One region of the Ruegeria sp. THAF33 genome, then DNA from elsewhere that is predicted to be linked to it. Evidence: riboswitches for the same ligand, from Rfam matches in the RefSeq annotation. Region 1 holds a riboswitch; each other region holds the start of a gene.
What was found. A riboswitch is a leader RNA that binds a small molecule or an ion and turns the genes downstream of it on or off. The one in region 1 is predicted to bind cobalamin.
Positions count from the first base shown of each region.

Region 2: it holds a riboswitch for cobalamin, as region 1 does, so the genes downstream of both, FIU92_RS18745 (DUF1636 domain-containing protein) here and FIU92_RS14095 (hypothetical protein) in region 1, are expected to answer to the same signal.
Region 3: it holds a riboswitch for cobalamin, as region 1 does, so the genes downstream of both, FIU92_RS21395 (energy-coupling factor ABC transporter permease) here and FIU92_RS14095 (hypothetical protein) in region 1, are expected to answer to the same signal.
Region 4: it holds a riboswitch for cobalamin, as region 1 does, so the genes downstream of both, FIU92_RS04735 (DUF1636 domain-containing protein) here and FIU92_RS14095 (hypothetical protein) in region 1, are expected to answer to the same signal.

Region 1 is NZ_CP045384.1:2,811,400-2,818,588, reverse strand. It holds gene FIU92_RS14105 (DNA polymerase III subunit gamma/tau) at 55-1,818, opposite strand; gene FIU92_RS14100 (dual specificity protein phosphatase family protein) at 1,990-2,502, shown strand; gene FIU92_RS14095 (hypothetical protein) at 2,494-2,901, opposite strand; cobalamin riboswitch at 2,992-3,214, opposite strand; gene FIU92_RS14090 (hypothetical protein) at 3,285-4,205, shown strand; gene rsgA (ribosome small subunit-dependent GTPase A) at 4,245-5,321, opposite strand; RNA gene ffs (signal recognition particle sRNA small type) at 5,429-5,527, opposite strand; gene FIU92_RS14075 (bifunctional 2',3'-cyclic-nucleotide 2'-phosphodiesterase/3'-nucleotidase) at 5,567-7,189, opposite strand, start outside.
Region 2 is NZ_CP045385.1:325,523-332,711, forward strand. It holds gene FIU92_RS18730 (iron ABC transporter permease) at 1-562, opposite strand, end outside; gene FIU92_RS18735 (ABC transporter substrate-binding protein) at 564-1,514, opposite strand; gene FIU92_RS18740 (ABC transporter ATP-binding protein) at 1,528-2,304, opposite strand; gene FIU92_RS18745 (DUF1636 domain-containing protein) at 2,301-2,657, opposite strand; cobalamin riboswitch at 2,755-2,952, opposite strand; gene FIU92_RS18750 (D-lyxose/D-mannose family sugar isomerase) at 2,946-3,635, opposite strand; gene FIU92_RS18755 (carbohydrate kinase) at 3,731-4,657, opposite strand; gene FIU92_RS23040 (ROK family protein) at 4,688-5,746, opposite strand; partial or broken gene FIU92_RS23045 (GH1 family beta-glucosidase) at 5,723-7,024, opposite strand; gene FIU92_RS18765 (LacI family DNA-binding transcriptional regulator) at 7,021-7,189, opposite strand, start outside.
Region 3 is NZ_CP045386.1:106,993-114,181, forward strand. It holds gene FIU92_RS21380 (cation-translocating P-type ATPase) at 1-1,219, opposite strand, end outside; gene FIU92_RS23085 (hypothetical protein) at 1,408-1,680, shown strand; gene FIU92_RS21390 (L,D-transpeptidase) at 1,722-2,384, opposite strand; cobalamin riboswitch at 2,600-2,813, shown strand; gene FIU92_RS21395 (energy-coupling factor ABC transporter permease) at 2,889-3,572, shown strand; gene FIU92_RS21400 (transglutaminase-like cysteine peptidase) at 3,677-4,465, opposite strand; gene FIU92_RS21405 (MerR family transcriptional regulator) at 4,647-5,066, opposite strand; gene FIU92_RS21410 (hypothetical protein) at 5,212-5,535, shown strand; gene FIU92_RS23090 (GDCCVxC domain-containing (seleno)protein) at 5,540-5,758, shown strand; gene FIU92_RS23245 (DUF411 domain-containing protein) at 5,970-6,167, opposite strand; gene FIU92_RS21425 (heavy metal-responsive transcriptional regulator) at 6,730-7,143, opposite strand.
Region 4 is NZ_CP045384.1:925,422-932,610, reverse strand. It holds gene FIU92_RS04740 (SLC13 family permease) at 1-929, shown strand, start outside; gene FIU92_RS22720 (hypothetical protein) at 926-1,105, opposite strand; cobalamin riboswitch at 1,157-1,364, shown strand; gene FIU92_RS04735 (DUF1636 domain-containing protein) at 1,456-1,827, shown strand; gene cobW (cobalamin biosynthesis protein CobW) at 1,829-2,884, shown strand; gene cobN (cobaltochelatase subunit CobN) at 2,890-6,183, shown strand; gene FIU92_RS04720 (cobalamin biosynthesis protein CobG) at 6,180-7,189, shown strand, end outside.

The DNA of each region.
Region 1 (7,189 bases):
TCGAACGAAAACTGGATCAGTTTCGTTTGAAACAAGGGGTGACGGGCGGTGGGGTCAGTCTTCCTCGAACGGGTCCCACTCGTCTTCCACCTCGGGAAGCGCTTCGGTCTCGACCTTGGCCGCGCGTTGCTCCGGCGTTTCGATCCTGGTGATTTTCGCCTTTGGGAATTGCGCCAGTACCGCCTGCACCAACGGGTGTTTTTCGGCCTCGGATTTCAGTGCCAGCTCGGCCTCGTCCCGTATTTCTGCAATTGTGGGGGCTTCACCGTCCGAGACGATCGAGACAGCCCACCGATTTCCTGTCCAGCGTTGCAAGGCAGAGCCCAGTCGTGGCGCCAGATCTGCCGGTGCCTGGGCGGCGGGCGTAAATTCGATTCGTCCGGGTTGATAGGAGACGAGGCGCACGCCGTTTTCCACCTCGACCAGCAACTTCACGTCGCGATTTGTCCGGATCAGTTCCACCACGTGGTCGAAGGTTGGGTACCGGGCAAGAGCCGTCTGGGAATCCTGCGCCAGGGCTGCAACCGGTGCGCCACCGGCACCGCGAGGGGACGGCGCATAGGCAGGTGGATGGGCCGCGCCAGCCGGCGCCGGACCGGTGCCCGGTCGGGATATCGAAACGCCGCCATTGGGCCCGCCCGGCGGCGGTGGCGGGGCATCTTGCAATCGTTTGATCAGCTCTTCGGGGCTGGGCAAATCCGCCACATGGGTCAGGCGAATAACGGCCATTTCGGCGGCCATCATGGCGTTGGGGGCTGCCGAGACTTCCTCGAGCGCCTTCAGCAGCATTTGCCACATCCGGGTCAGAACCCGCATCGGCAGAGCCTCGGCCATGTGTTGGCCCCGGGTCCGTTCGTCCGGAGAAACCGTCGGGTCCTGCGCCGCGTCAGGCGTGATCTTGACGACGGACACCCAATGCGTGATCTCGGCCAGATCGCGCAGCACCGCCAGCGGGTCCGCGCCTTCGGCGTATTGGCCGCTCAACTCGGTAAGTGCTTCGGCGGCATCGCCGCGCAGGATCATATCCATAAGGTCCAGAACCCGGCCACGGTCTGCCAGTCCAAGCATTGCACGGACCTGATCGGCGGTCGTCTCACCAGCCCCATGCGAAATCGCCTGATCCAGCAACGAGGTCGCATCCCGCGCCGATCCTTCCGCTGCTCGGGTGATCAGCGCCAGCGCGTCTTCGGCGATCTGGGCGTTTTCCGCTTCGGCGATCTTGCGCAGCAGGCCAATCATGTCTTCGGGTTCGATCCGGCGCAGGTCGAAACGCTGGCAGCGGGACAGCACGGTGACAGGGACTTTGCGGATTTCAGTGGTTGCGAAGATGAACTTCACATGCGCGGGCGGTTCTTCCAACGTCTTGAGCAGCGCGTTGAACGCGCTGGTCGAGAGCATATGAACCTCGTCGATGATATAAATCTTGTAACGCGCGCTGGCGGCGCGATAGCGGACACTGTCAATGATCTCGCGGATATCGTTGACGCCCGTACGGCTGGCGGCGTCCATCTCCATCACGTCGACATGGCGGCCTTCCATGATGGCGACACAATGTTCACACTGACCGCAGGGCTCGGTCGTGGGGCCACCGGTTCCGTCGGGTCCGATGCAGTTCATCCCTTTGGCGATGATCCTTGCGGTCGTGGTTTTGCCGGTGCCGCGAATGCCGGTCATGATGAAGGCCTGCGCGATCCGGTCGGCCGCAAACGCGTTTTTTAGGGTGCGCACCATGGCATCCTGACCCACTAGATCGGCAAAGGTTTCCGGGCGATATTTGCGGGCGAGAACCTGATAGGCGGGGCTGGAGCTGTCTGTCATGTCTTCTCGTTGGGATTCGGTGCTTGGGCACAGCGTAGTGGCCACCGTTGCCCGCGTCCACAGCGGGGCGCGATGATTTTTGATTTAGAAACGAGTCGCTTTCGCACTAAACTGCATCAGCGGATTTAATGGCTCATTTTTGTAAAGAGTTCTTTGGGGAGGACAGGATTCATGTCGCAGTTGGTGATCTACGCCCTGCAAGTTGGTGGCGGAACGCTGGCACTGACCTCGATGCCCGGACGCGGCGGAGATTACTCCAGCGATCTGGATATGATCGCAGCCTGGCAGCCGGGGCTTGTTGTTTCGATGACGACGGATGTCGAAATGCTTCAGGACGGGGCGCAGGAATTTGGCAGCGATATTCAAAGCCGCGCCAGCCGATGGGTTCACCTGCCGATCGAAGATTTCGGAGCGCCCACAAAAGCGATTGATGACGCGTGGCCGTCCGTCAGCGCCGCAGCCCGGCACGCGCTTTCCGGCGGAGGTCGCGTATTGGTGCACTGCCGCGGGGGATGTGGCAGGTCAGGTATGGTTGTCCTTCGGCTTATGGTCGAATGCGGCGAACGCGCGGACACGGCGCTGCAACGATTGCGGGCGGTGCGCCCTTGCGCCGTCGAAACGGATGCGCAACTGGCCTGGGCCTCTCGGCGCGCCCAGGCACAGGTCAGTCTGGATTCAGATTGAAATCTGCACGGGCGCGCAAGCAGGTTTCCAAGGCCGGATCGTGGAAACTTCGATCATCGCGCAGGGTGGAGGATTCACGACGCCGGATGGCATCGCACTGAACGTGTTTCCGAAGATCAGGTCGGCATAGCCGTTCAGCGGCTCAACTGCGGTTTCGGGCTGCGTCCCGCAAAAAACACGAATGCTGTCTGATTGCGCGCGGAAAATTGCATGACATCCTTCGGTGCAATGTGACAGCTCACTGCTGCCCTCAATCTCGAAATCGTCACTTGTGGCCGAGGTCGCCTGGGCCATGGCTTCGGATATCGAGCGCGCCAGCCGCGCCAAAGCGGGGCAGGTTTTACCCGTCCGCTGACATACTGTTGCACTGAATTCATGTGTTTTTGTCTTCCAGATCATCCTGCGCCCTCCGCGCTTGGTGGACAGGATATTTTGGACAGGTGGGACATCGTGATGCCGTCAGGACCTGCCCGGACACCCCGCCCGAGTTTTGGTTTCGTTTCCGATGGCAGGTCTCCTGACTTGCGGGTCATCGCTTTGCCAACCTTCCCAGCCTTCGGGGCCAGTGGTGTTTCGGCATCGCTTACCGCTTACAGTTGCGGGGGCAGTCGCGGATTTGGATGTTGCCTGCATGACCAGACATTACCGCACCGTGTTCCCTTTTCATCCCGACCCCTTGTGGAGGCCGGAAACCATCACACAACCGCTAGCGTTTGAGCACGCATCGAGTCAAGCCGATCTTTTGACCGGACGCTTGGTCATGCTGGATACGATGTTGGTTCATGCATAGTGTCGAGGGCGTTGAGGTTCTGAAACCGGATTTACCAAGCGCAAAGCCAGAGATCATGTTGGACACAGAGCAAACGGTATTGACCGAAGAGTTTTGCTTTCCTTCCGGGCAGAAAACACTGTCTGCCCGATTGTACAGCCCGCTGACCTCGCCCGAAATCGTCGTCGTGCTGAACAGTGCAACGGGTGTGCCGCGCGATTATTACCGTCATTTCGCACGATGGCTTGCTGCCGAGCAGGGTATGGCCTGCCTGACCTATGACTATCGCGATTACGGGCATTCCTTGACTGGCCGCCTGAAAGACTCGCGTGCGACCATGGCGGATTGGGCTTTGATCGACATGCCCGCGGCACGGGCGGAAATGCGCAGACGGTTTCCCGATTCGCAGCATTGGACCATCGGTCATTCGATCGGCGCGATGTTGGGGCCTGTGCAGCCGGATATCGATCTGATTGACCGGATGATCTGTGTGTGTTCGGGGCTGGTAACCGTAAGCGACCACCCATGGCCCTATCGGGGTCTGGCAGGATTGTTCTGGTATGGTCATGCCCCGCTTTTGGCCCGAGCCCTTGGCTACCTTCCCGGAAAGGCGATCGGGTTCGGCTCGGATCTGCCGGCATCGGTCTATTGGCAGTGGCGCAAATGGTGTACCGCGCCTTTGAATTATGTGCCTGAAATCGGGCATGAGTTACCTGCGGCGCAGTGGAAGGATTCTGGAACGCCCGTGGATTTGTTCACCTTCGAGGACGACCAGATGGTGCCGCCGGAAGCGGTTTGGCGGCTTGCGGATCTTTACGGCCCCGATGCCAACCGCCACCTGCTGAGCCCTGCCGATTTCGGGTTGCCCGAGGTTGGTCATATCGGAGCATTTGCCCGGCGCAATGCAGCGGTTTGGCCGCGACTGATCGCTTGATCAGACGCGTCGCAGGACGGGCCGGGCACCGTCCAACAATCACCGGTTGCGAAGTTTCTTTTCCTTCATGACGCCACGGACCATCTTGCCGAACGCTTTGTCCCGCGCCCGGGACTGCGCGACGGTCTCAGAGTTGCGCTGATCTTCGCGCCGAAGCTTGCGCCACCGGTCCAATCGAGCCGGATCAAGCGTACCGTGGCTTATTGCCTTTTGCACGGCACATCCGGGCTCGGAGCTGTGCTGGCAATCCGAAAAACGGCAGTCCCGGCTCAACTCGGCAAGGTCCGAGAAAACGTCGTCGATCCCGTCCTGAGCGTCCACCAGGCGCAACGCGCGCATTCCGGGTGTATCGATCAACCAGCCACCGTTGCGCATCCGGTGCAATGCGCGTGCGGTCGTCGTGTGCCGGCCCCTTGCGTCATCCTCGCGAATGTCCGAGGTGGCAAGATCCTGATCGGTCATGGTATTGGCAAGTGTCGTCTTGCCAACGCCCGACGAACCAACCAGCGCTCCGGTCTGGCTTTTTGGGCACCAGGACAGCACCTTTTCAACCTCTGCCGGGTCCAGCGCGTTGATCGCCAGAACCGTCAGGAACGGGTCCAGTGATTGCACCTGTCCCGAGAAACTGTCAGGGTCCGCCGATTTGTCGGCCTTTGTCAGAACAACGACCGGGTAACACCCGGCCTGATACGCAAGCGCCAAATACCGTTCCAGCCGGGGCAGGTTGAAATCGGCATTGCACGAGCTGACGATGAACAGCACATCGACATTGGCTGCGATCAGTTGCGTCGCGGCGCCTGTACCGGCGGCGCGTCGGTGCAGCAGGCTGCGCCGGTCGAGCAAATGGCGCACGCGTTTGTCGTCATCGGCGAGAACCCAATCGCCAACGGCATAGCTGCCGGTCGTTTGATCGGGGGTCAGCAACGGGACTTCGCCGTCAGGGTTCAGCCCGATCAGGCGGTCCCGATGAACGGAAGTGATGCGAAAAGGTGTGCAGGTAGGATAAGCCGCGTGTTGCGCAGCAAAGTGAGAGGACCATCCCAGGTCCGAAAGTGCAAGAAACATTGGTTTGCCTGTCGTCAGAAACAGCACTCCCGACGGATGGCGATCGCTCATCCCCGGGTCATGTGTTCAGGCAGTCAGTCGATACCGTGAGGTCAGAACCGTGCTGCCCGAAGGGTCTTTGCTACAATCATAAAGCCCTCCTGCGGCTAAGGTTCGTAAAGTGAGAGGTTGGACATCGACCCAAGCGGGGCTCGTTGTGGCTGCTTCCTTCCGGACCTGACCAGGTTGGCGAGGCGCTCGCCCGCGCCAACCTCTCGACTCAGGATATAGGGAAGGCTTCGGCAAAAGACAACCCGTCAGAGCGTCAGCCGAATGCGTGCAAAACCGTTTTCGTCAGGTTCCAGAATCTTGGGGGCAAACCTGTTCAATTCGTCGACATACTTCAAAGCACCGGGACCGGTCCGAAGAATGGTTGTCATCCCCGATTTCGGCATCAGAGAGAACGGGTAAGGTTGCCGGGCCAATGGGTCGGGTGGCAGGCGGTGCGTCATGTAGTCCCGCAAAATGTCCCGGATATCCAGCGGGGGCAGATCGATGGCCGGGGCCGATGACACATGCGGGAAATGTCCGCCCCCGCTTGCGCGATAATTATCGAGCGCAACGACAAATGCCTGATCGGGCTGCACGGCCTGGCCTACGTAAGTCAGATGATGCACCCGCCTGTGGCCGGGATGGATCATTTGCCCCCCGACATCGTAACGCGCCGGTTGCGACGGGTCGATCTGATAGGACAGGCCAAAGATGACATCGAAATTGTATCCCGCCCGATCCCGGTCGAACAGCTCTGCCTCGGCGTCGGGGAATTGTTGGTTGAAGGCGCTGGCTGACATCTCCAACCACTCCAGCAGCTGCGCGCCCGTGATCTGAACCGCGCGCAACTCGTTGGGAAAGACATGCAGGTCCGCCACGTGACGCAGACAGATTTCACCGGGCGGCACGTCCGTATAGTGCCTGGGGCCAGAGCGTCCGCCGCATTTGGCCGGCGACGCGGCTGACAACAGCGGCAGCTCTGCAAGCGTGGTGCCGTGTAAAAAAGGGCGCAACGCGGCTGCCTGTGCGGCGGCCACAAGCGCCAACCCACGATCCGGCGCACAGAAGCTGAAATAGCTGTGCAATGTGTCCGAGACGTGCGCAACGGGCGCGGCCATGTCCTGACGGGTCTGCTGATGTGCGGGTTCAACCAGATGCGCGATTTCCAAATCTTCGCCAATCGCGGTGCCGCCCACCGAAACCGGGCGCAATTCGGCGTTGCTGTCGACAACACACAGCCCCGACTGGGGCTGTACGGTAACGGCCAGATCGATTACTCCAAGATATGCGCCTGCCGAGCCGGGCATGACAACCGGCGTTCCATGCACCAGCCCTTTCACGTCATCCACATTCGGGGTTTGCGCGCCGGTGCGTGCGGGAAGGGTCAGGTGAGTGTGCCCGGCGACAACAGCGTCGATGCCCTCGATCGCGGCCAGGGGAATAACGGCATTTTCAGTGTCGGTCGCTGCGTCCGGGTGTCCAAGCCCGGAATGGGCGAGCGCCACGATCAGATCGCACCCCTTTTCGCGCAAGATACGCGTCAGGGACCGTGCCGCGACAACGATGCCGTCCGCCGCTACGGTTTCGTTCAGATTGTGTTCTTCCCAACGCGTCGTCTGCGGCGGCAGAACCGAAAACACGCCGACGCGAATGGGCACATCCTTGTTTCCCACTCTCACGACACGGTCAAGGATCGTAAAACGCTGCCATGATTGTTGTTCTCCGGACCGATGAAGATTGCCGCACAGAACCGGGCACGGGGCTTGTGCAAGGGTCTTGTCCAATGTCGGCAGCCCGAACCCGAAATCATGGTTGCCCAGACCAATCGCATCATAGTCCAGCGCCTTGAATGCCTGCATCATCGGGTGGGGATTGTCGTTTCGAATGGC
Region 2 (7,189 bases), on a different replicon from region 1:
CAAGCATCCAGAATATCACCGAATGAGCAGCGCGATTGTCGCCAGAGAAAATCAGGTAGTTGGTGATCGCGGAAAACAGAAAGGACACCGCCAGGCCAGCCAGGATCAGTTTTTCGGGTGCGCTTGTACGCAAGCCCTGAACCAGCGCCAGAACAATGCCGGAGGCGATCAGACCACCGCAAAATGCTGCCAACGGTAACGTCCAGATTCCCAGAACATCACCCGTGACGGTGATCACCAGAACGGCGCCGGCAGCAGCACCCGAGGACAGACCGAACAGAAACGGATCTGCCAGGTCGTTTCGCGTCGTTGTTTGCAAAACGACACCAACGACGCCCAGTCCCGCACCAATCACGGCGGCAAACAAGGCACGGGGCAGGCGAAGGTCGAAGACGATCCGGTGCAAGGGCGACATGTCTCCTTCCACCAGACCGGTTCCGAGGCCGATGGCCGAAAAAACTTCGCGTATGGGGATTGGGGTGGTCCCGTAGACGATCGACAACAGCAAAAGGGCGGTCAGAACAACCGCCCCCAGCACTATCAAACGGCCCAATCGGACCATATCAGTTGGTCTCCGGGTGCATCGCCTTCGCCATCTTCTCGATCGCCTCGATATTTGCCGGGCCGGGCGTCAGTTCCTCGTAACGCAGGCCAATCCAGCGCTCGTTCTTTACCGCGTCCGTTTGTGACATCACCGGGTGATCCTTGAGGAACTGAAAGGTGTCCTCTGCGCCGTTGCCGGACTGATAATCGAGCAGCACCAGAAATTCCGGGTTGGCCGCTGCCACGGCCTCCCACGACGTGCGGCCCCAGCTGGTATCCAGATCATGCGTCACGTTCGCGCCACCCGCCGCTGTGATCATCGCATCGGGAATGGCGAACTTGCCGGCGGTGAATGGAGCATCGGCCGGTCCGTCCAACAGGAATACGCGGGGCTTTGCCAGATCGGCTGTTTTTGCTTCGATGGCTGACAATTTGTCTTTCCAGCCGGCAACCAGCGCCTCGGCCTTGTCTTCGACATGCATGACCTTGCCCAGACGCAGAACGTCATCAAACAACAGGTTCATGCTGGCCTCGGGGCGATCCTTGTCCAGATGCACGCAGCTTTCGGTCAGGATCATGGTCTTGATACCAAAAGGTTCCAGTGTGTCGGGCGTGACGTCACCGCCGGGTTTCATGCCATAGTACCAACCGGCAAAAAACAGATCGGGTTCGACGGCCACAAGGTTTTCAATGGTCGGGTATTTGGGGGCAAGCTCTGGGATATCGCCACGCTGAGCATCAAAATCAGGGCTTGTTTTGTACCAGCCGGTAATTCCGGTAAGCCCCACGATCTTGTCCTGAAGGCCGAGCGCAAAGGCCATATCCGCCATGTTCATGTCATGTACGACCAGGCGTTCCGGCGCCGAGTCAAAAACCAGCGGTTCACCGCAATTGTCCACGGTGACGGCTTCCGCTGCCGCGCCACCTGCCAAGCCAGCGAAAACAACCACCGGCCAAAGTTTCTGCATCATATTTAAGTTCCTGTTATTGTGACAATTTCCGTTTTCGGATATCCAGTGCGGGGATCATGCGGCCTTCGTGCTGAAAGCACAGATAATCCACGCCGAATGTCTCACGTACCCGGTCTGGGGTCAGAACTTCGACAACAGGCCCGAACCCCGTCAGACGCGTGGCTTTCATCAGCGCCACATGGGTGGCGAATTCCGGGATCATGACCAGATCATGGACGATCATGACGACCGTTACCCCCAGATCAGCAACCAGAGACAGCATGTGCCCCTTGGCATCGGGGTCCAGATGGTTGGTTGGCTCGTCTAGAAACAGCAAGGACGGGTTCTGGGCCAACGCGCGCGCGATATGTGCGCGCTGACGTTCTCCGCCGGACAGTTGACCCATCGTTTTGTTGGCAAAATGCGACAGCTCGGTCGTCGTCAGAACCCGTTCCAGATCAGCCTTGTGCTGAGCCATCGAACGTTCGCCCTGAATCGGGATTTGCCCCAGCGCAACATAGTCTTGCAGGCGCATCCGCCCGTCAGGCATTTCCTGCTGCCCGACCACAGCAATGGAGCGGGCACGTTGGCGGGCGGACAGGGTCCGAAGGCTTTGGCCTTCTATCCAAACATCACCCAAGATAACCCGTTCGATCCCGCACAGCAGTTTCAGCAGAGTGGTCTTGCCGGCGCCGTTCGGCCCGGCGATTGCCAGAATTGATCCTTCTTCCAGGCGAAAGGACACATCCTGCAACAGGACATCGCCATTGAGCGCGTAGTACTCCAAATTCTCTGCAACCAGAAAGCTCATGATACCCCCCCGGACGGCAATGCGGGTATGCGCGACAAGGTCTTTGCGAAAAGGGCAGGGGGGCGGTCCGAGGCGCTGGTCCAGCCATCGTCACTGTCGCCGAACTGGGTCGCGAATTCGACCAGGGCGGACAGGTCGTGTGATGTCGTGATATCGCCAAACAGGTACTGCGCTTTTCCCGGGGCCTGAAATCCGACGGTCATGGCCCGTTCACAACCTGCCATGCACGCCACCATTCGGGTTTCAAAACCGTCAGGCAACCGGGCATTCAGCACGTCTTGCGCGGCCTCGGCAGACATCGCCCCCTGACATGTTGAACAGATCAGAACGTAGTGATCAGAATAGCAGGTCATAGCCATCTCCGTCGTTTGCCAGACGCAGACAGAGGGCACATACCCAGATATTACGCAAACGCGCCATCAAGCCTCCTTCCGAGACGCCCCGCCTCGGGTTGGTTTATAGTGCGATGGCAGGTCTCCTGACTTGCGGGTCGTTGCTTGGCCGACCTTCCCAACCCATGCGGGTCAGTGGTGAAGTGGCGTCGCTCACCGCTTACAGTTGCGGGGGCAGTCACGGACTTGGCACATTCCAGCGCCGCACCGTGTTCCCATTTTCATCCCTTACGGAACCATCCCGCTCAGCTAGTCCGGCAATGCCAGACTTGTCAAGCGGCAGACGAACGCGTTGGTAGATGGAATTGCAATAGCCGCGCCAGCTGTCCTGCTGCGCCAGCCCGGACCGAACGGTGTCAATAGTCTGGTACAAGAAGGAAATCCGGCTCGAGAATCTTTCTCGACCTTTGAAAACCGTGGAATTGGCTTTTCAAACCCAATGTCGGTGCGGTCGTTATTCACGGTCGATACCTCGCCAATAAGGCAATCGCCGCGCTCGGCCCAAAAAGCGTGCCAGATGCCGGGCATCAGAGTTACGCTTTGCCTCGGCTTCAGCCGCACGTACTCTTGGGGTTGCAAGGTTACAGGGCAGGCATCGCTGGGGACCGTCACCGGGTTGTCGCGGTCGACGCCACCGTTTGGATCCGACGCATGAATTTCCAGAACGAGATCGCCGCCGCCCCGGTTGATGATGTCTTCTGCCTTGATAATATGCCGGTGCAACGGAGAAAGCTGATTGTCTTTCGAGATCAACAGTTTTCTGCACAGAGCATCCCACGCCCGGATTTCAGATCCTTCGTCTAAACCAGTGCGTAGAGTGAACGGGAATAGGTAATGTTCGTCGAAATGGCCTTGTGCGTAATCGGTAATATCCCAGCCCGCGGCTGCGGATCGTTTTGGCCAGAGGGCTGCGCATTTTCTCGGGCGACCAATCCGCAAAGGGTGGCAACACGGCGCCGAAGGATTGAATGAACGCCTGTGCCTAGGGCTTGATGTGGTTGATTTCGGATCGTTTCATCATACCATCCCGCAGATCACAGTTCGTGCGACCAAGGGGGCTCCGCCCCGGCTCGGGAAACGGTCACGGCCGCGACGTCAGCGCCCAGTTCCATGGCTGCTTGCAGGCTTTCAACCGTCAATCCGCGCAGACCTGACTTGGTCAGATGCCCTGCGCGGCTGAGCTCGGTCAGAACGCCGGCGTTGAACGTGTCACCTGCGCCGATCGTATCGACCACTTCAACGGGTTTCACAGGAACCGAGACTTCGGAACCATCCGCCAGGTAACCGTGCGCCCCGTCACTGCCACGCGTGACGATGACAACGGAAGGACCCGCCTGCAACAGCACAGACGCTTTTGCGGATTCGGATTCAGCGCCCGGAATGATCCAGTCCAGGTCCTCGTCTGAAACCTTGACGATATCCGCACGCGAGATCATGCGGTTCAAACGCGTCCGAAATCGGGTTTGATCCTTGATGAAATCCGGGCGGATATTCGGGTCCAGCATCACTGCCCGGTTGGAACCGTGGCGGTCCAGAAGGGCGGCATATGCATCTGCGCAAGGTTCACACGCAAGGCTGATTCCACCGAGATACAGGGCAGAGACGGCTGGAAGCTGATCGGGCATGTCTTCGGGCAGCAACATCCTGCCTGCGGTGTTTTCATCAACAAAGCTGTAAGACGCGTGTCCATCCGAGAGCTGCACAAAGGCAAGCGTGGTGGGACGGTCCGAGGTGATCACATGTGTCGTGTCCACATGGCTCGCTTTCAGCGCATCGATCAATTGCTGGCCGAACATGTCCGATGACAAACCTGTCAGCATCCCAACCGGAACACCCAGACGTCCCATCGCGACGGCTGTGTTCAGAACTGCACCACCAGTATGTGGCACAAAGCCCAGTGCACCCGATGCGGTCGGTTCTGAAATCATATCTATCAGCGCTTCACCACAGCACAGGATCATGTCTTGGTCCTTTTAGGTAAGAAACTTCGGTTAGTCTGGTTGCTGTCTCAGCGCGTTCTTGCAGAAGTTGTTTGCGCCGATGATCCCGAACTCTGCCTGTTCAGACACGTAAAGGTTCAGGGAGCGGCGCAAATCGCTGAAGCGGCCGCCGCCGTTGAACGCATCCTTGAAGTTGTCACTGAATAGCCAGCGGTTTTTCTCGGCAACGCCGCCGACGAGGAAAACGCCCCCCTCCGGCATCAAGGTGACCGCCAGATCACCCATCAAAGCACCCAGATGGGTGGTAAAAATCTGCGCGGCTTTTTCGGCGACCAGATCGGTGCCGTTACGGGCATCGTTCAGAATGTCCTTTGCAGAGCGCGCCTGAGTTCGCGCTTGACCGGCTGCCAATTCAACTGCCTGATACAGGATCGGCAGGCCGGTTCCGCTTAGGAACATTTCTGCTTCCAGCGCTAGGCTGTCCCCAAAGAAACAGCCCGGTGCGATGCGACGTGCCGCCTCAAAGATATCAACTTCGTCGCGATGGCGCGGGTACAGGCCCACGTGCCCGCCTTCGCCGGAAACCGTGTGATACCTGCCTTCGGAATATAGCAACGCACCAACGCCAAGCCCGGTTCCGGGCCCTACAACCAGCCGTGTGCCTGCGGGCGGCGTTGCCTGACCCTGCAAGACCGCAACATCCGACCGGGTCACCTCGGCCACCGACCACGCCGCAGCGGTGAAATCATTTATGACAAAGGTGCGCTCTGCTCCTGTTGCTTTCGCCAACTCGGTTTCCGAAAGATCCAGGTTTGCGTTTGTCAGCTGAATCGTTCCGTCCCTGACCGGCCCGGCTCCGGCTGCTACGACGGCCTGTGGGTTGGTTCCGATTTCGTCCCTAAGGTCATGGAACGCCTCCAGCAGATCTTCCAATGTACCTGTCGGGTGTTTCCGAAGGTCTGCCAACTCTCCGTTCGTGACGACGCCCAGACGTGTGTTCGTACCGCCGATATCCGCGACCAGATTCCAATGCTCATGCACGGCACCGAATGGTTGCGCTAACGGCTGAGAGACGCTCTGACCCCCGGACAGGGCGGATTTCAGCGCCATGAAAGACGCTTTGGGCGTTCTCGCAAGTGTTTCGAAATCCACGTCCACCAGTCCAAACCTCTTCTCGTACCCGAAGGCCCATTCATAATTGTCCAGCAGCGACCAGACAAAATAGCCATTCACCGGAACACCTTGTGCCAAAGCGTCCAGCACGGCCGCAAGGTGCTTGTCGAGATAATCGATACGATCATCGTCCTGCACGCGCTCCTCACTCGCCATACCGTTTTCGGTGATATAGATTGGCAACGCGCCCGTATAGTCTTTCCTTGTTCTGACAAGAAAGCGGGTAAGGGCAGAGGGATCGATTTCCCATCCCATCTGCGTTTTGGGTAACGGTCCGGGAACCTCTTGCAGGCTGGGCCAGGCGGCGTCCGCCGGGGCAATCAATTTTCGGGTATAGTAGTTCAACCCGCACCAATCGACCTGTGTGCCGATGGTTTCAAAGTCGTTCTGCCAGCCCTTGGGCAAGTGCGGCTCCAACCCCTCCAGGGCTGTTTGGGGATATTCCTTGTTGAAAACACCGCCAAGGAAGAATCGGTTGTAGATCGCATCGTAGCGATCTGCCGCAAGCCGCGCTTCCGCGCTGTCATCTGCTGGCTCGGACCATTCGAGGTTGAACACAGCACCCAGATTGCCCATCCCAAGACTGCGCATGGCCTGAATCGCCCGCCCGTGGGCCAACAAAACGTGATGCATTGCTCGGGCCGCGGCGCGGATATCGCGCAGACCGGGCGCATGGTGGCCTTCAAAATGGCTAAGCCAACTGACACACCAGGGTTCGTTGATCGGCGCGGCACTGAACATCCGGTCTCCGATCCGACCCATGATGACCTGCGTATAATCCGCGAACCAATCCGCGATATCGCGATTGCACCATCCGCCCTGATCCGCAAGCGCTGACGGCAGTTCCCAATGATAAAGCGTCACGCAGGGGCGGATACCGCGTTCCAGCAGGGCGTCCGCCAATCGGTCATAATAGTCCAGCCCGGTCTGATTGACCTGACTACGCCCGTCCGGCAGAACGCGTGCCCAGCTGGTCGAAAAACGATAACAGTCAAACCCGGCCTCGCGCACCAGATCGAAATCCTGCTCGAACCGGTTCAGGTGATCGCAGGCGACGTCTCCGTTTTCCCCGCGCACCACGTTGCCCGGCGACGCCGCAAAGGTATCCCAATGAGTTCGCCCCGCCCCGCCCTGCGCGTGTCCTTCAATCTGGTACGCAGAGGTGGCAACACCAAAGAGAAAATCTTTGGGAAAATCAGCGCGTGCGTGTTTCATAGTTGCACCCTGTTGGGCGCAGGGCCGGTTGACCTGCCCACGACCAGCTCGGCCTCCAGCAGCCTGGTTTTGACGGGATCATTCGGGGATTTGATGCGCTGGATCAACATGTCAGCCGCCATTTCACCCGCCTGACGGACGGATGAGCGTGTTGCCGTGAAAATC
Region 3 (7,189 bases), on a different replicon from region 1:
GGCAGGCGATAACCAGAAGAACAAGTGCATTGTAAAACCAGAAGCCCCACGATGCGCCAAATGCAAGCGGTGGGATCAGGGCGATGGCCACTGCAACGACCATAACGATGGGCGTATAGATCCGCGCAAATTTTGTAACCCACTGCTCAACCGGCGCACGGCGAGCATGAGCATCACCGACCATCCGGATGATCTTGGCAAGCACGGTATCGGACGCTGTTTTCGTCGCACGAATTTTGAGGGTGCCTTCACCATTGATTGTGCCGGCATAGACCTCATCACCCAGCTCTTTGGGAACCAGCGCGCTTTCACCTGTGATTGGAGCCTGGTCAACGGCACCGGCCCCTTCGATGACTTCGCCGTCAAGTGGAATGCGATCCCCACCCCGAACGATGAAGCTGTCACCGACAAAGACATCCGCCGCCGGGACCGTTGCCTCGGAACCGTCAGCACGAACCAGCCGAACCGTCGGGGGGGCCAGATCAAGCAGCGCGGATACTGCGTTGCGAGCCCGTCCGACACTCCAGCTTTCCAGATAAAGAGAAAGCGAAAAGAAAAATGCTACAGTTGCCGCTTCAAAAAACTCGCCCAGAGCGATGGCACCAGCGACGGCAACAACCATCAGAAGGTTCATATCCGGCGAAAGTCGACGCGCCGAATACCAGGCCTTAGGGGCCACCAGCCAGACGCCAAACAAGATCGCGACTGCGAACAAAGCTGCCTCGGCTAATGGCATCGGAACCTCACCATGTCCCGAGAACAGCCCAAGCGCACCGCCCATGCCGGTTTCGAAAATGTGCCAGCCAAAACCCGCTGCCCAAAACCCTCCGCTGAGCGCGGTGAACCGCCGCTGACGTGCAATATGCGCCGCCTGATCCTGCGCGGCATTTCCGTCATCCCAAGAATTGGCGGTCATACCGGTGCTGGCAACCAGCAGCATGACATCTTCGTCAGAAAGCTTGGCAGCACTTTCAAGAAGCGTCATTCGACCGTTGATGACATCAAAAGCGAGATGCTCTTCACCACCAACTTTCGGGCCGATAACCCGGTTCAGGATCGCAACCTCTTCGGCGCAATCGAGGCCAGAGACCTGAAAGCTTCTGCCACCTTCGGGAATCGGACCGGCGGGCGCGATGTCACCACACCCGCTACTGCCGCACGCGTTGTGACCTTGTCTATTTTCGTGGTCATGGTCGTGGTTGTGGGTATCGGATGACATAGTTAGACCTCAAGAATCTCTGCGGTCCTTTGCAAATAGTTCCTACAGCAACTAGAGCTTCAATACCTTTTTCAATTTTTTTCAATCCGGTTCGTTGCCCGCGATATTGATGCTTCATTCCTTCTTGCGGGCCGGTCGCGTGGATGCAATTTAGTCGCAGAAGACGTAATAAATTTTGGAACAAGTCAATGCAGAAACGGATCGCAATTACCATCACGTTAGTCTCGATTACTGCCGGTTGCTCAGCCCAGTTCACAGGGGGCAAAAGCAAAGCATTCGAACCAGGTAACCTGCCGGATTCAGTTGTTGCGCTGGCAGAACCGGGGCAAGATCTGGCCACAGCGCGCCTTATGCCAGAAGATAACTGCTTTTGGTATGAGCACAGCGGACCTGTCGAGACGACGCTGGTTCCACTGCGCGCAACGAATGGCGCCCCGATCTGCGCTGCGCGTGACGCCTGATAAAAAAGAGGGCAGCGACATCCACCTGCGCTGCCCAAAATTTATGAGCGGGCTGTGACGCTATCTTCGGCCGAGTATACGTATGCGGTCGAGCCGATTTTTACATGTGGGTAGAGATCATTGATATGGGCCATGATCATTCTAACACATCCAGAACTTGCGCGACCACCGATGCTTCTGGGCTGAGGTGTACCGTGGATTCTGAGATAAGTATCTCGATCCCCAACGTATAGATAAAGGGCTCGAGAGCCGAGAGCATTACTTGGCCCGGGTTCCATGCCATCCCGGAATTCCGCGTATTCGGGGTTGAGCTCGATCATTGAAGCCGTTGGCGTCCAATGTGGCCATTCGACCTTGCGCCGGATAGCATAGGTACCGGGCTCGTAAAGGTTCCCACGCGCGATCGCTACGCCATAGCGCATTGCTGTGCCGCCTTCCTCGATATGGTAAAGATAGCGCGCGACGGCATCGACATGGATGTCACCGGGAACCAAACCATCATTTGCTACGACACGTCGTGGTAAAAAACGGTCATGAACGCCCCATGGATTTGAGGTCGCTGGATCGTAGTCAAATGGCGTGACCTGGCTGTCCCAATAGGTCTTTTGCGACGAGGTTGGCCATGTTTTGGCGATCAATGGACTGGCCGCAGACGCCGAGAATAGCGCTGTGGTTGATTGAATGAAATGGCGCCGTGTCAGCATAAGTCTCGTCCTGGTTCACAAGTGTAATGTGGTTGCATCGCATTTTTGCGATCAAATTCGAGTCTTAAAGCCTCTAGCAGCTAGAGCTTCAAGAGGTTTCAGGTAACGCTTGGTTTACCTAATGGACCATGTCGCCGGTTGCGTGAATCCTGCATCGGTCGAGTCTACTTCGGACTAGGTCGCAAAGACATTTGACAGAAACGAAGCCGCCATTGTAGCGGTGAATTGTTTTCGGTTCCTGATGGCGGAAGCCAAAAGGATTAAAAGGGAATACGGTTCGGTGTTTTCAATGGCGCCAATTCCGTAACTGCCCCCGCAACTGTGAGCGGAGAGCGATGCCAAGACACCACTGGTTCGTAATGGAACCGGGAAGGTTGGCGGAGCGAGCACCCGCGAGTCAGGAGACCTGCCGTAAAGCGCCGGGCTATGCCCAGACTGAACCTGTCGGCCTTACGGTCGATTCAACCTGACAAGCCGCCGGGTGAGGCGGTAGGGAGAAAGAACATGCATATCGAACCGGGCATCGTGAATGGTGCCAAAATCGCGCTTTCCTATGTTACCGCCGCAGGTGCGGCTACTTACGCAGCGAAAGAAACGTTTTCCACATTGCGTGCGAATGGACCTGCATCTTTTGCTATGCGCTCGGTGCTCGCCACCGTTGGGGTTTTCCTTTTCTTCGAAGTCCTGCCGCATTTCCCGGTTGGTGTCTCTGAAGTCCACTTCATCCTGGGGTCGACGCTGTTTCTGCTTCTCGGTGCTGCACCCGCGGCTTTTGGATTGGCAGCTGGTCTCCTGATTCAGGGTGTTTTTTTTGCCCCGTTCGATCTTCCGCAGTACTTCATCAACCTGACCACTCTGCTGGTGCCGCTATTTGCGCTACAAGCACTGGCCAGCCGCATCATCGCTCCCGGCACAGCATATGTTGACCTCAAATATGGCCAAGCTCTTGCGCTGAGTGCGACGTATCAGGGAGGAGTAGTCGCATGGGTTGGGTTCTGGGCCTTCTACGGCCAGGGTTTCGGCGCAGAAACCATGGCTTCGGTTCTATCCTTTGGCGGTGCTTATATGCTGGTAATCGTCATTGAGCCGATTGCTGATCTGGCAGTGCTTGCGGCAGCCAAGGCGATGCGCGGTTTGAACAGTACAGGTCTGGTGACTCCGCGTTTGTACAACGCTGCGAAAGCTTGACCAAAGTTTGAAGCGGTGTCCTAAAATTGGGTTGCCGCGAAAAAACCGGTAGTCGCAGCTCCAAAGATTATTGTGGCGCGTCTCGAGGGCGCGCCACATTGTTTTTAGCCACTAAAAACCTGTACCCAACGATCAGGGTGAATCGGGTCCTGTATTCGTAGGAAAAGATACCTCGTTTCCTTCCACGTTTTGATCCTGTTGGTAACATTGTCCAGAACCAAATCGCCTTCACTCGAGCGATAGACTAGAACAGCATGGCCATTGCGATTGGTGTCCAAGACAGTCGCAATTAGTAGCTTCGTAGGATCCAAACCATTCTGCACAAGTTCAAACTTCTTTTGCAAAGCGAAGTCTTCGCAATCTCCTGACCCTTGCGTCGGCAGTGTCCAGTATTCTTTTGTCCCATATTGGCTTTGATCCGAAACTGCTCGGATTCTCCGATTGACGCGCGTGTTGATCGTTTTAACGATCTGATTTTCTTTTGCCACGGACAGACCAGAGCTACGAGCGCTCGCGCACGCCCACGAGTAGTCTTTGCACAGTGATTTGGCACCGGATGGCGCTCCAATCTTTTTGTCAAGACCGATCGAGGGAAGCTCAGAGGCTTGCAATGTAGCGGCAGACACAAAAAAGCTGCATATAAAACAGACCATTGGGAGATAACCCAGCAGGTTTTTCGATAACACTCCCTGAACTAAAGTGGGATTTGTCATATCTGCCTTCTCCATGCTCGTTCCTCTAAAGTATCCAAACTTCCCCGGCCAATGTGTTTTATTCCAAGCCTTCATGTGCTTGGGGAATTGCAACAGCTTCTTAGCCTCTAGGGGTAAAGCGGCAAAAATTTGCAGATTCTTTGGTATTTCTTCCTTAGTTGACAGCATCAGAGCATCCACGCCATCACCAGCCCGGCATAGCTAACAGAGCGAATTAGAGGGTAAGCTGATCGCAATTCTCTCATTCAACAATAATACAACAGAGATCGGCCGTCATCGCTGAGGGTTACGGAATACCGGGACAATGAAGCCGCTCCTCCGCAAGCTGAGATAGCCAGTTTCGGTTTTCCAGGCGCTGCAATTAGTGGCCGCTAATGACATCTTTGACGAAAGGCTCGTTGAGCAACGCCGTTAGCAGGGGGCATGAGGCCGCACCCTCGGTGCAGGTCTGCACAAGTTCTGCCAGTGCTTGCTCCAACCGTTGGAGGGCGGCGATTTTTGACCTGACGTTGTCGAGATGTCTTGTTGCAACGTATTCGACGTCACGACAAGCTTGCTCGGGCGCTTTGGACAATTCGCGAAGTGCGCATGCATCCTGAATGGTAAAGCCAAGATCGCGGCAGCGTTTGATGAATCTGAGCTCGGAGATTTCCCGTTCCGTGTATGCGCGGCGTCCCGAGGCGGTTCGACCGGCTTTCTCGACTATGCCTTCCCGTTCGTAATAGCGGATCGTCTCGACCGACAGACCGATCAATCTCGCCGCTTCGCCAATCGCAATCATGTGATGACCTTTCCCTTGAACCTGTAGCTACTACAGGATGCATGTTGTCGGTCATGATGTCGAATTTCACAAACCGCGCGAAGCAAGAATCGAGGAAGTCGAACCGGCTTCCGTTCGAGTTCGTCAAAGCCGGAGAAAGCTGACCATGAGCAAGTTTGTTGGCGCGAGTTTTATTGGATCGTTTACCGCACTTGGCGTTGCGACCTGCTGCATCTTGCCGATGGCCTTGATTTTACTTGGCTTGGGAGGGAGCTGGCTGGCCGTATTCGGCAAGATCGCCGCCGCGAGTTATTACGTGCTCGGCGGTTCGACGGCCCTGCTGTTTCTCTCTGGCATCGTCGCGTATCGCCGTGGTTCGCTCGACCGCCTCAAATGGTGGCTGACAGGCAGTTTTGCGTTGACGGCCATCGCTTGGGTTATCGTGCTCAACGAAATCCGAATAAATGATTTCCTGATAACCTTGATGTGACGCCATGAGTGAAAAGCGCCCGAACCTTGTCAGCACGATCATCTGCCCGGAATGTGGACATTCAAGGCCTGAAACGATGCCAACAGACGCGTGCCAGTGGTTCTACGAATGCACATCTTGCGGAAAAGTCCTGAAGCCACTTCCCGGCGATTGCTGCGTCTACTGTTCCTACGGATCGGCTCCATGCCCGCCAATTCAGGCGGGCTACAAATGCTGCGGTTGATACGGCGGCCGGGATGTCGGTTTTGTCCGCAAAGCCGGTCATCAGGCTTTGCGGACGCGGGTATTTTTTCACCGTAAGCTGGAACTTGCCCGGTAGGACAAGGCAGGCGTGAAGTCACGGATCAACTGGTTTGCCGTGAAGAATGTCACGTAAACCGGGCAGAAGAAGCGAGCGCCGCGTTTTTCAGGATCTTGCCAGCGCCATCGGAACTTCATGCGGCCGGGTATCTGGCGAACACCTCTGTGGTTCCATCCTTGCGGATCAGGAAGACGTCAAAAGCTTCGCGTTCGCTTTCCGGCCCCATGCCTGGCGAGCCGAAAGGCATTCCCGGAACCGACAGTCCGACGGCATCCGGGTGTTCGCCCAGCAGGCGCCGAATGTCAGCGGGCGGGACGTGTCCTTCGATCATGTAGCCCTCCACGCGGCCCGTGTGGCATGACATCATGCCCTCCGGAATCCCATTGGCAGTTTTGTAAGCGTTCAAGGCCTCCCAAGCACTGTTTTCCACGCCTACTTCAAAACCTTCCGCCCGCATGATTTTGATCCACGATCCGCAGCACCCGCAATTCGGATCCTTCAGGACATGGATTGAGGGACCGATTTTCGCTAAGGCGGGAAGCGCCGCGCTGCACGCAATTGCCGCGGCTCCTTGCATCAAGCGGCGGCGGCTCAGGTTATTCATTGTCATGTTCCCTCTTGGGTAAACTTGTTTTAAACCGATATAAAATCGCACCGGTAGGATTAAAGCTGGACCGCATTACAGGGCCGACTTGTCCGTCACCCTCCGATACTCATCAGATATGGCTTTCTGGGCGACGCAGGGATTTCTCACAATGATCTGACGCAAACTCTGCTCGGAAACGGAACCCTCGCTCTCCTTTTTTCGCTGCACCTGCCGCTCTGGGTCCTGCTTGGCAATAACCCGGTTCGCAAGCAACTCCGCTACCCTCCGTTCAAGGCCGGAATTGCGCCTATTTCTCACTGCTGCGTTCTATGGCACCCACGATCGAACAGTTCTGAATTCCACCACGCCCCGGACACGCCGCGATCAGCTCGTCCAGATTGTTCCTCAACCGTGCAAGCCCGTCGATCCGTTCCTGAATTTCGTCCCGCTTTTTGCGCGCTCTGGCCTGCATCGCGACGCACTCGGTATTTGGTGCCGTGCGCAACTCCAGAATTTCCGCGATTTCTGCCAGCGAAAATCCGAGCTTCTTAGCGCCGGATATGAATTTCAGCCGCCAAAGCGTGTCACCACCATAGTCCCGCGCGCCGCCGTCAATTGGGCGCGGCGGCTGAGTGACAAGGCCCTTCCTTTCATAAAATCGGATCGTCTCGACGCCTATCCCGGTCTCGCGCGCGGCCTGGCCGATCTTGAGTGGTTGCATCGCGGTCTCCCTCCGTCACCGTCATCTTGACACCGTATCATGATAC
Region 4 (7,189 bases), 1.6 Mb from region 1:
GGCTGACCGTTCTTCCGGATTTGGACATTTTCGTCGAAGAGTTCGCCCCAACCAATGCAGGCGTGGCCGAGGTGGTCATCACGCCCGACAGCAAGCTGATCGGCAAATGCCCCCGCGAGCTTTTGTTTCGCAAGACCTACGGGATGTCGCTGCTGGCCATTCACCGCGGCGAAGAGACGCTGAGCCATGTCGAGACCGAGGATCACGAATCCACTCAGATCGGGCTCGAAAAGTTTCAGGCGGGCGACATGCTTGTGGCACATACCAGATGGGACAACCTGATGCGGATCAAACGAGATCCGGATTTCGTCGTCGTGACGACGGACTTTCCTCAGGACGAGCTGCGGCCGCAAAAAGTCGGCTGGGCCCTGGCATTCTTCGCCATTTCGCTGTCGTTGATCCTGTTCACGGATGTCCGGCTTTCACTCTGTCTTCTTACCGGCGCGGTGGGCATGATGCTGACCCGTGTGCTCAGCGTGGACGAGGCATACCGCGCGGTCGGATGGAACACCGTATTCCTGCTCGCCTGCCTCATACCTTTGGGACAAGCCGTGCAGAACACAGGCACGGCCGCGTGGATCGCGCAGCAGATCATGATAATTCTGGACGGCTGGCCGCTCTGGTCGCTGCAAACCGGCATCGCCGTTCTGGCGACGGCCTTTTCTTTGGTCATGTCCAACGTGGGGGCCACGGTTCTGCTGGTGCCTCTGGCGGTATCAATTGCGGTGGCGGCGGGTGGAAACCCAGCCGTCTTTGCCCTGACGGTCGCCATATCGACCTCGAACAGCTTCATCATCCCAACCCATCAGGTAAACGCGTTGATCATGGGTCCGGCCGGATACAAGGTGATGGATTTCGTCCGCTCCGGCGGAATAATGACGGCGCTGTTTCTGGTCGTCTCGCTGCTCATGATAAACGTCATCTATTAGCGCAAGAGGATCCGGGGTGTTCGGTGGTCTTTACCCATCATCTGGACAGGTTCAGTCGAGGCACCGGTTGGCCATAGTCTACGCCCCTTGCTGAGATACCGTTCGTCGTCCGGCCCATCTCGGGCTGGGTCCCGGCACACCATGCCGCCCATCGACGCCCACAGGTCGCTTTCCATGCCTCTGCATAATTGTTGCGCGCGACTCGCTTGACAAGCAGGCCAGCGGTGCCGCATGTCCCTTTCGTTGGTGTCGGTGACAGCCGATGAAAAGGGAATGCGTCAACGGTCTTGCCGCCAAACGCAGCCGCCCCCGCGACCGTGAACGGAGAGGATGCCCAATGCCACTGGCTCGAAAGCCGGGAAGGCGGGACATCCGACAGAGGCCCGCCTCTGGCATCCGCAAGCCGGGAGACCTGCCAACAACCGAAGTTGAAACCGGGCGGGGTGTTCCGGTGTCGGGTCCATGACCAATCGTGGCCCGCATGAAACCCCGTCCCCCGCGAAGAGGATTTGGGGGGATGAGAGACATGACCGAGACCGCACCAGTCGAGTTGCTGGTCTGTACCACCTGCCGTCGCGGCCTGCCTGTCGAAGATGACGCGCAACGCCCGGGCGCTTTGTTGCACAAGGCCCTGGAACAGGCAGACCTGCCCGACGGTGTCACCCTGAAAGCCGTTGAATGCCTGTCAAACTGCGATCAAGGCTGTTCGATCGTGTTGCGCGGGCCGGGCCGCTGGACCTTCGTGTATGAAAACCTGAACGAAACAGATCATGTCGACGTCATCGTCGACGGCGCGACCAAGTATCTGGCCACTGAAGATGGTTTGGTGAAATGGCGCGAACGCCCCGAACATTTTCGCAAGAACTGTGCCTCGCGCATTCCCCCGATTGGAGCCTGACATGTCGAACCTCGAAAAACTCCCCGTCACAGTGATCACCGGCTTTCTGGGCTCGGGCAAGACCACTTTGGTGCGTCACCTGATGCAGAACCCGCAGGGCAAGCGCCTTGCCGTCGTGGTCAACGAGTTCGGCGATGTAGGCGTCGATGGCGACATCCTGAAATCCTGCGCCATTCCTGATTGCCCGGCGGAAAACATCATGGAACTGGCCAATGGCTGCATCTGCTGCACCGTGGCAGATGATTTCATTCCCACCATCGAGGCCCTGATGGCGTTGGAGCCGCGCCCGGATCATATCCTGATCGAAACCAGCGGTCTGGCCCTGCCGAAACCGCTGCTCAAGGCATTCGACTGGCCTGACATCCGCTCGAAGATCACCGTTGACGGCGTGATCGCCTTGGCCGATGCCGAGGCTGTGGCCGCAGGCCGTTTCGCGCCCAATGTCGAAGCGGTGGACGCCCAGCGCATGGCCGATGACTCGATCGACCACGAAACGCCCCTGTCCGAGGTGTTCGAGGATCAGATCTCGTGCGCCGACATCATCCTGCTGACCAAGCCCGACCTCGCCGGCCCCGAAGGCGTGGCCAAAGCGCGCGAGATCATCGCCGCCGAGGCGCCGCGCCCCCTGCCCGTCGTCGAAGTGGCCGAAGGTGCCGTGGACGTGCGCGTTGTGCTGGGTCTGGAAGCCGCCGCCGAGGATGACATGGACGCCCGACCCTCGCATCACGACGGCCATCACGATCACGAGCATGACGATTTCGAAAGCATCATCGTCGAGCTGCCCGAGCAGACCGAACCGGCCCAACTGATCGCCAATATCGAACGCCTCGCCAATGAACTGAACATCCTGCGCGTCAAAGGGTATGCCGCCGTTCAGGGCAAACCCATGCGCCTGCTGGTTCAGGCGGTCGGCGCGCGGGTACGGCACCAGTATGACCGCCCGTGGGAACCCGGTGAAGACCGTCGTTCGCGTCTGGTCGTCATCGCCGAGCATGACGATATCAAAGAGGCGGAAATCCGCGAAATCCTCGTGGGTGTGCGTGAGGCTGCCGAGTAAGACACATGCACGTCGTCTTCCGCGAAAGCCACGGGCTCGAGGAAACCGAGACCCCAACCGATCTGGGCCAGAGCCCGGCGGAACTGGTGGTGCTGTCGTTTTCGGACAGCGATCTGGGGGCTTTCGCGGCGGGCTGGCATCGCGGCGGCGGGCCCGAGGGACGGATGCCCTCGTTGCGGCTGGCCAACCTGGCGGCGCTGAAACACCCGCTGTCGGTCGACACCTATGTCGAACAGACGCTCGAGGGCGCTAAGGGCATTCTGATCCGTCTGATCGGCGGCGTCCCCTACTGGGCTTATGGGTTGCAGCAGGTTCTGGCGCTGGCGCAGGCCAAGGGCATCGCGCTGGCGGTGCTGCCCGCTGACGGGCGCGAGGACACGCGGCTGGATGACTATTCCACCCTGCCGGTCTCGACCCTGCGGCGGCTGGCGCATCTGTGCGATACCGGCGGCGAGGTCGCGGCACAGGCGGCGTTGGCGCAGATGGCTTTGGCGGCGGGGCTTTATGCCGGTCCGGTGATGGGCGCCAAGACCTTGCCCGAATGTGGCGTGTGGTGTCCGGATCGCGGCGTAATCCCGGTGGAAACCGCGTTCGAAAGCAAGGCCAAACGAATCCTCGTCACCTTTTACCGCGCTTACCTGACCTCGGCAGACACCGCCCCGATCGCCTCCCTGATCCGCAGCCTGCGCGCCCGTGGATACGCGGCGGTGGGCCTGTTTGCCCCATCTCTCAAGGCGCCCATGGCCGCCGACTGGTTGCGGGAACAGGTTGTTGCGCTGAACCCATCGGCCATTGTCAACGCCACTTCGTTTTCGGGAAAAGGTGCGTCGGGAACGTCGCCTCTGGACGCGGCAGGCGTGCCGGTGTTTCAGGTCGCTCTCGCCACCTCGCGCCGCAAAGCCTGGGCCGAGGCGGAACGCGGTTTGTCCCCCGCCGATCTTGCCATGCATGTGGTACTGCCCGAGGTGGATGGACGGATCTCGGCGGGAGTTGCGTCTTTCAAGGAACCCGGAAAACGCGATCCGCATCTGGAATACGCGCGCTTTGCACATCGGCCCGAACCGGACCGGATCGAAGCGATCATCGACCGTGTATCAGGCTGGCTTGCACTGAACGACAAACCCAAGGCAGATCAGATTCCTGCGTTGGTCCTGTCCACCTATCCCGGCAAAGACTGGCAGATGGCCCATGCGGTTGGCCTCGACGCGCTGGCCTCGGCCGAGGCGATGCTGTCCGATCTTGACGAAGAAGGCTATGACATCGCGACTGGCGAGCCGATTGCCGACACTCTTCTGGACGCACGGATTTCGTGGTCGCTCGGGGATTATCAGGATGCGCTTGCGGAATTGCCCGAAACCCTGCGCGCTGATCTGCACGCCGTTTGGGGCGCGCCCGAAGATGATCCGGCCTGTGCCGATGGGGCCTTCCATTTCACCGCGCTTCGGCGCGGCAAGGCGCTGGTCGCGCTGCAACCCGAACGCGGCACGCCCGAGTTGCGGGATGACGACTATCATGACCTCTCGCGCACCCCGCGCCACGGTTATGTCGCCTTCTATCTGTGGCTGCGCAAAGGGTTGGGTGCCGATGCGCTGATCCATATCGGCGCGCACGGAACGCTGGAATGGTTGCCCGGAAAATCGGTCGCCTTGTCTGCCGATTGTTGGCCCGAGGCGCTGATCGGCGATCTGCCGGTGATCTACCCGTTTATCGTGAACGACCCGGGCGAGGCCGCGCAAGCCAAGCGCCGGATCGGAGCCGTCACGCTGGGCCACATCCCGCCCCCGATGAAGGAAAGCGGCACGCCGGATCGGATGGTGCGGCTTGAATCGCTGCTGGATGAGTTTTCCAACGCCGACGGGCTTGACCCCAAACGCCGCGACCGCTTGCAGGAAGATATCCGAGATGAGGCGCAGGCGATAGGGCTGGAAAGCGATCTCGGCCTCGATCAGGCAACCTGCACCGCCGAGGCCATCACCCGCATCGACCGCTTTGTCTGTGACATCAAGGAAAGCCAGTTTGGCGACGGGCTGCACATCTTCGGGCGCGTGCCCGAGGTGACGGGCAGTTTCGATCCGGCCCCTTCGGCCCACGCCGAACGCGACGCGCTGATCAAAGCGCTCGAAGGCAAGCGGATTGATGCCGGACCTTCGGGGTCCCCCTATCGTGGCCGGTCAGATGTTCTGCCCACCGGGCGGAACCTTTACACCACCGATCCGCGGTCGGTTCCGACCCGTGCGGCCTATGCTCAGGGTGTGAAACTGGCCGAGGAACTGGTGCGGCGCCATCTTCAGGAAGAAGGCGATTACCCGAAGGGGCTGATCGTCGATCTGTGGGGGTCAGCCACGATGCGCACGGCGGGCGAGGAATTCGCCATGGCCCTGCACCTGCTGGGCGTCAAACCCGTGTGGGACAAAGGGTCCGAGAGGGTTTCCGGCATCGAGGTTCTGCCGATCACCGACCTGAGCCGCCCGCGCCTGGACGTGACCCTGCGGGTCTCGGGCCTGTTCCGGGATGTTTTCCCGACGCTGTCCGCCTTGTTTGGCCAAGCGGTTCGCGCATTGGCCGCGCGCGATGAGGCAACGGACTGGAACCCCTATGCCGGGCAGGCGCCGGCAGCGCGGGTCTATGGACCTGCGCCCGGAAGCTATGGCGTGAACATGACCGAACTTTCCGAAGTGTATACCGACGAGGCCCGTGCGCAGGCCGGTGAAGCGTGGCTTGAGGCCAGTTCTTTTGCATTGGAAGGCGAACACATCTCGCAGGACAAGGACGGCATCACCCAACGCGTTGCAAATGCGGACAGCTTTGTCCACTTGCAGGACCTGACCGAAACCGATCTTCTTCTGGCCAACGATTATGCCACGCACGAGGCGGGCTTTGCCGCCGCCAAGAAGATCGCCGGCGGAACCGCGCAGCTGTACCATCTGGACAACACCTACCCCGAAAACCCGCGTGCCCGCACTTTGCGTGAAGAAATCAGCCGCGTCGTCCACGGCCGTGCCGCCAACCCCGGCTGGATCGCCGGAATGCAGCGCCATGGTTTCCGGGGGGCGGCTGAAATCGCGGCAACGCTGGATCATATGGCTTCTTTCGCGCATCTGTCCGGCACTGTCGCACCGCATCTTTTTGACCTCTACCACGATGCCACGCTGGGCAACGAAGAGGTCGACGCGTTCCTGCAAGAGGCCAATCCCAAGGCACGCCAGGCCATGCAGGACCGGTTCCGCGCGCTGCTTGAGGCCGGGCTTTGGAACACGCGCCGGAACTCTATCCGGGCTGATCTGGAGGGATTGAGATGAGTGCACCAATTGTTCAGGGCTGGTGCCCGGGCGCCCATCGTCCGATGATGTCCGGTGACGGTCTGGTCGTCAGGGTCAGGCCCCGGCTGGCGCGTCTGGAGGCCGATCAGGCACTGGGACTGTGCGATCTGGCGGACCGCTTTGGCAACGGCTCGATCGATTTGACCAATCGCGCCAATCTGCAATTGCGGGGCGTGGAAGAGGAAGACCATCAGCCTCTGCTCAAAGAGCTTGCCGCGCTGAACCTGCTGGATGCGGAACCCGGTATCGAAATACGCCGCAATATTCTGGTTACGCCGCTCTATCAGGCGGGCGATTTGACTGCTCGACTGACCCATGAACTGATTGACCGGCTTGCGGAGCTGCCGGCCCTGCCGGCAAAGTTCGGCTTTGCAATCGACACCGGCCCCGAACGTCTGCTGGCGTCGGATTCGGCCGATATTCGCCTGGAATCCGGTGCAGGCAGCCTGATCCTGCGCGCTGACGGGTGCGCAACCGGGCGGAGCGTAACCGAGACCGACGCCATTGATCACGTGATCGCGCTGGCAATGTGGTTTGCCGAAACCTACACACCCGAGACACGCCGCATGGCGCGTGTCATCGACGCCCTGCCGCAGGAATGGCAAGGATGTGCGCCCGGTTCCGTTGGCGCAAAGCTTCAACCGGGCCGCTGTGAACTGGGTGCCCTATACGGCGCGGCTTTTGGGTCGCTGCCTGCGCGCAAGCTGTATGACCTGATCGAGGACAGCGGCGCTTGCGCCCTGCGCGTCACCCCGTGGCGGCTGATCCTGCTGGAAGGCGGGGCGGCGATACCTGCCCCGGCCTTTGTCGAAAATGAAACCGATCCGTTGATGACCACCGACGCCTGCCCCGGCGCGCCGTTCTGCCCGCAAGCGCAGGCCGAGACGCGCGACATCGCCCGGGCGTTGGCTTCGCGGGTGTCCGTACGCCTGCATGTTTCGGGCTGTAGCAAGGGATGCGCTCGCATGGGTCCTGCCGACATCAC